One region of the Bacillus sp. UNC322MFChir4.1 genome, then DNA from elsewhere that is predicted to be linked to it. Evidence: riboswitches for the same ligand, from Rfam matches in the RefSeq annotation. Region 1 holds a riboswitch; the other holds the start of a gene.
The links. A riboswitch is a leader RNA that binds a small molecule or an ion and turns the genes downstream of it on or off. The one in region 1 is predicted to bind thiamine pyrophosphate.
Positions count from the first base shown of each region.

Region 2: another riboswitch for thiamine pyrophosphate. It lies ahead of thiC (phosphomethylpyrimidine synthase ThiC); the one in region 1 lies ahead of thiM (hydroxyethylthiazole kinase).

Region 1 covers NZ_KN050813.1:22,766-25,979, forward strand. The annotation lists gene thiE (thiamine phosphate synthase) at 29-685, opposite strand; gene thiM (hydroxyethylthiazole kinase) at 704-1,510, opposite strand; TPP riboswitch at 1,582-1,691, opposite strand; gene BR72_RS23210 (DNA topoisomerase III) at 2,106-3,214, shown strand, end outside.
Region 2 covers NZ_JQKQ01000011.1:97,233-100,446, reverse strand. The annotation lists gene BR72_RS04680 (arsenic transporter) at 1-644, opposite strand, end outside; TPP riboswitch at 845-959, shown strand; gene thiC (phosphomethylpyrimidine synthase ThiC) at 1,207-2,967, shown strand.

The DNA.
Region 1 (3,214 bases):
GACTAGCTCTTTTTAATCAAACGTTTGTTTAAATTTTTTTCACTTGCTCAGCCAATTTCTTCGCACTATTATAAGGAGACTCCGCTAAACTAATCGCTGAAATCACCGAAACACCATCTGCCCCTGCTTCAACGACAGAAGCAGCATTTTCAATTGTAATCCCACCAATACCGACAATCGGAATTCCAATGCCACTTTCACGGAAAAAACGCAATCCTGCCGTTCCTTGTACCGCTTTTGCATCTTTTTTCGTGTTTGTTTGAAAAATCGGTCCTACTCCTAAATAATCGGCACCATTTTCAATCGCAAAACGAGCTTCTTCTATTGTATGAGCGGATACACCAATGATTTTATCGCCCATTTTTCCACGTACGATCTGAATGTTTTCATCATCTTGCCCAACATGAACACCATCTGCATCTAACGCTATTGCTAATTCCACATCATCATTTACGATGAATGGAACATGATACTTTTTACATAATGATTGTAGCTGCCCTGCAAATGTATACTGGTTTTCTTCCGTTAATGCTCCGTCACCTTTTTCACGATACTGAAAAAGGGTAACTCCGCCATCAAGAGCTTCTTTCATAACTTGTAATGGATCTTTGCTGCAATTATTACTTCCCATAATAAAATACACTTGTAGTAACTCAGACATACGTTGTTTATCAATCCGTGCCATTTCTCTCATCCTTCCTTATCAAACCTCTTCAACATTTCCATATCGTTCAACGTCTTCTGCAGTAACGTTTGCTAACTGATTTAGAAATTCAATTTGGAAACTTCCCGGTCCTTGCTTAGCTGTTTTACTTGCCGCAATTTCTGCCGCTACACCGTAAAATGCTACCGCCGCAACAGCTGCTTTTACGTAATCTTTTTCAACTGCCGTAAACGCTCCGATAACAGATGTTAATAAACACCCTGTTCCTGTTACTTTCGTTAAAATAGGATGACCATTACGAAGAATAAACGTTCTTTCCCCATCAGTTATAACATCTTCTTTTCCAGTAATAACGATAATGTTACGTAGCTGCCTTGCTGCTTGTTTCGCAACGGAAACAACATCACCATTTCCTCCCCCTGCATCAACCCCTTTAATCTCCCAACTCTCATCAATAACATTTGCAACCTCTGCTGCATTGCCACGGATGATTGCTAGCTTTACTTCACTTGGAATATACCTTGCCACTTCTGTTCGATACGAAGTTGCCCCAGCACCGACGGGATCAAATATAATTGGTACATTATGATTATTTGCTGACTTTCCAGCAATAAGCATCGCCTCTACTTCTTCTTGGCGAAGTGTCCCCATATTTAAAACGAGTGCTCCCGCAATACTTGCCATTTCAGCTACTTCTTCTTTTGCGTATGCCATCACAGGCGATGCACCTAATGCCAGTAATCCATTGGCAGTAAAATTTGTCACGACGACATTTGTAATATTATGAACGAGCGGATTTCTTTCTCGTACTGTCTCAACTACTTGGGCAATTTCTTTCATTTTCATATGTATCTCTCCTTTTTTATAATGGGAGATATAGCAAAAAAGACACTTTTGCGCATGCAAAGTGTCTTCATAATGTGCTCTTACACTCTCCCTACGCTGGCATTATCCAACAGGTTCAAATGGTCAACGACGGAGTAGCCGTACTCTCAGTTTGCATCCGCAAACTCCCATGTGTTTTCTTATTCATTTACTTCAGAGTCTACTCTGATTCTGTTGAAATAACAAGTTGAAAAAAGATGTAAAAACCCCTTTTTTAGATGGGCGAGAGCAACTGGCCGTGTATTTGAGCGGTCAGGACCTGTTCCTACCACGGCAACGTTTAAAACAAAGGGAGACAGCGAGTGCTGGGTATATTTTATTTTCCTTGCCGAAATTTTACATAAAGAAAAAACATAAAAGACCCCTTTTTTTAGGATGGCGAGAGTAACTGGCCATGTATTAGAGCGGTCACAGGCGGTGTTTAAGGCATTTCTGAAGCTAGTTAAAAATGGAACACTTATATTTCATAACAACGGATACGAATCTTCGGAATAACTGAATCCGAAAGGGATGTATGCTATAGTTAACTTACGGAAATTGAAAGGATGTTTGAAATATGGCAAAAAGTGTTGTAATTGCTGAAAAACCTTCTGTTGCACGTGATATTGCGCGTGTATTGAAGTGCGATAAAAAAGGAAATGGTTACATTGAAGGAAGTAAATATATTGTTACATGGGCTTTAGGGCATCTCGTTACATTAGCAGATCCTGAAAGTTATGATGTGAAGTATAAAAAGTGGAATCTTGAAGATCTTCCAATGCTTCCGGAACGTTTAAAATTAACGGTGATTAAGCAAACTGGCAAGCAATTTAATGCTGTGAAAAGTCAATTGACTAGAAATGATGTAAATGAAATCATCGTAGCTACAGACGCTGGTCGCGAAGGAGAATTAGTAGCTCGTTGGATTATTGATAAAGTGAGAATTAATAAACCGATTAAACGTCTATGGATTTCATCTGTTACCGATAAAGCGATTAAAGATGGTTTTGCAAACTTGAAACCTGGTAAAGCATACGACAATTTATATGCTTCAGCTGTTGCCCGTTCGGAAGCTGACTGGTATATCGGTCTTAACGCAACACGTGCATTAACTACAAGATTCAATGCACAATTAAATTGCGGTCGTGTTCAAACACCTACTGTAGCAATTATCGCAGGACGTGAAGATGAAATTAAAAACTTCAAAGCACAAACATACTATGGCATTGAAGCACAAACAACAGAGAGATTAAAGCTCACTTGGCAAGATGCGAAAGGCAATAGCCGCAGCTTTGATAAAGAAAAAATTGATGCGATTGTAAAAAAATTAGGAAACCAAAATGCGACTGTAGTTGAAATTGAGAAAAAAGCTAAGAAGTCATTTGCTCCTGGTCTTTACGACTTAACAGAATTACAACGTGATGCAAATAAAATCTTTGGTTATTCCGCAAAAGAAACGTTAAATATTATGCAGAAACTGTATGAACAGCACAAAGTATTAACATATCCGCGGACAGATTCACGTTATATCTCATCTGACATCGTTGGAACACTTCCAGAACGTCTGAAAGCTTGCGGAATAGGTGAGTATCGTTCTTTAGCTAATAAAGTTTTAACGAAACCAATCAAAGCTTCCAAATCTTTTGTTGATGATAGTAAAGTAAGTGATCACCATGCAATCATTCC
Region 2 (3,214 bases), on a different contig from region 1:
ATCGGTAAGACCGGGAGGGTTTTCGGTAATTGTTTTTGAAAGATGAGGAATAACAGGAATGCCATAAAGATAAGGCCTAATGTGGCAGGGACAAACATCATTGCTGTATGCATGTATAAATCCATATGGATAATTTTCAAGGCGATTAAATTTACAATATTGCTTACACCAATCGGTGCACTTGAGGCAGTGGCGATGAGTGCGCCGCTTAATAAGTAAGGTATTTTTTGATCATGTTTAAGTCGTAAATGGTGTAACAAAAGCAGTAAAATGGGAGTTGTAATTAATATGCTACCGTCGTTATTAAAGAATAATGTCATGAGAAAGCAAAGAAGATTTGTATACCAAAAGAGGCGAATACCGGAGCTTTTTGCCTTTTTGGCAAGTTGAACAGCGCACCAATGAAAAAAGCCAAAACTCTCTAGTACGATCGCCATGACAATGGTAGCCATAATCGTTATAGCAGCGCCAATAATTTTTGAGCTAATATCACCCAAGTCAGCAACAGAAACAGTGCCGCTTAAAATGACAATCATTGCTCCAACTGTTGCTGGAATTGCTTCATTCATTCCTTTTGGTCGCCAAAAGATGATGAGCATAGTTCCGAGAAACGCGAGTATGGTTATGAGAGATTGGAGGTTTATCAACTCTTTCACTCCTGTTCTTATAGTGAAGTGTCCTTGCAGAACATAGTCCTACACCGGCTTATACTACATATGTATGAAGTGCGGATTCGGCTTGTACTAAGTGAAATAACTATTTTTTGAGTGAAAAGAAAAATTGTAAATATCTTTGCATTTTTTAGACAATGATGTATGATAGGTGCGTAGTAAAAATTTAATCAGTGATAAACTGGGGGTGCCCGTAGAGCTGGGCTGAGAGAGAAGCGTGTTGAAGCTTCTTAACCCTTTGGACCTGATCTGGTTCGTACCAGCGGAGGGAAGTTGTCGGCTTTACATAACAATGTCTTTATGTAGCCAGGTCCTATTCTTTATGATGGGCCTGGCTTTTTTATTTGGCATTGCTAGCCGCTAGTTCTCTTCCTTGTCACAAGAAAAGTGGAGCCGACTGTTTAGACCCGTCGGCTAAGGTTCTTTCGCACCGAAAGCGTTTTTTGTTTTCTCGTGCGGAAGGTTCTTAGACGGAAGGGTTTAGGAGGCGAAACTGGATCACAAGAAAAGTGAAGACACAGGGGAGGAAAAAATGATGAAACAATCTGTTTCAGCTGAGCAAATTGAGTTAAAGTCAAGTTTACCAGGAAGCAAGAAGGTATATGTAGAAGGTACGCGTGAAGACATAAAAGTACCAATGCGTGAGATTGCGCAAAGCGATACAAACGGTGTACCAAACTCGGCTATTCGTGTGTATGATACGAGCGGTCCTTATACAGATCCGAATTACACAGTGGATTTAGAAAAGGGGATTCAGGCGCCGCGCCGCTCGTGGATTGTGGAACGAGGAGATGTAGAAGAGTATGAAGGTCGTGAAGTGAAACCGGAAGATGATGGGGCGAGAGCAGCGTCTACACATACGCCTGTATTCCCGCAAATGGGACGGAAGCCACTTCGGGCAAAAGACGGGGAAAATATTACGCAAATGCATTATGCACGTAAAGGTATCATCACAATAGAGATGGAATATGTAGCCATTCGCGAAGGTGTGGAGCCGGAATTTGTACGGAAGGAAATTGCTGAAGGGCGTGCTATTTTACCAGCAAATATTAATCACCCGGAAGCAGAACCGATGATTATTGGTCGTAACTTCCATGTGAAAGTAAACGCGAATATTGGGAACTCAGCTGTTTCATCCTCTATTGCTGAAGAAGTTGAGAAGATGACGTGGGCAACGCGCTGGGGTGCTGATACGATTATGGACCTATCTACTGGGAAAAATATTCATACGACGCGTGAATGGATTATTCGTAATGCACCTGTACCAGTTGGAACAGTACCGATTTATCAAGCACTTGAAAAGGTAAACGGAATTGCCGAAGATTTAACGTGGGAAGTATACCGTGATACGCTCATTGAACAAGCCGAGCAAGGGGTAGATTATTTTACGATTCATGCTGGCGTGCTACTTCGTTACATTCCGCTTACAGCCAAGCGTGTAACAGGAATTGTATCACGCGGTGGTTCGATTATGGCGCAATGGTGTTTATACCATCATCAAGAAAACTTCTTATATACACACTTTGAAGAAATTTGTGAAATTATGAAGAAGTACGATGTTTCCTTCTCTCTTGGAGATGGATTACGCCCTGGTTCGATTGCGGATGCAAACGATGAAGCTCAATTTTCTGAGCTCGAAACATTAGGAGAGCTTACGAAGATTGCTTGGAAGCATGACGTCCAAGTGATGATTGAAGGGCCAGGGCATGTACCGATGCATTTAATTAAAGAGAATATGGATAAAGAGCTTGAGATTTGTCATGGTGCCCCGTTCTATACGCTTGGGCCATTAACGACAGACATTGCACCTGGTTATGATCATATTACTTCTGCAATCGGTGCAGCGATGATCGGTTGGTTTGGTACAGCAATGCTTTGCTATGTAACGCCGAAAGAACACCTCGGCTTGCCAAACAAAGATGACGTTCGTGAAGGTGTGATTACGTATAAAATTGCTGCACACGCTGCCGATCTTGCAAAAGGTCATAAAACAGCACATGAGCGCGATGATGCTCTTTCGAAAGCGCGTTTTGAATTCCGCTGGCGTGATCAATTCAATTTATCATTAGACCCTGAACGTGCAATGGAATATCACGATGAAACATTGCCAGCAGAGGGAGCAAAGACAGCGCATTTCTGCTCTATGTGCGGTCCTAAGTTTTGCAGTATGAGAATTTCGCATGATATTCGTGAGTATGCGAAAGGGAATGATTTAGAAACAACTGAGGCGATTGAGCGAGGTATGAAAGAAAAAGCCGAAGAGTTTAAAGAAGCGGGGAGTCAGTTGTATAAATAAGTAGAAACTTGAAAAGCTGAAATGAAAAACCTTTCTTTTTTTGGGTGGGCCGGAGGGTATGGCTGTGTGTGGGAGCGGTTAGTGCCCTTTTCTAAACAGCTTTTAATCTATGATCATGTGTACTTAATCTAATATATAATCATCCCCCTGCTGAGTAAGAGCGGGGGATTTGTTGTTCTATTGAGAATGCTTTATATGGAATGGCGACTTGGAGAAAGATTTTAAAATCACATTATACAGTAATAAT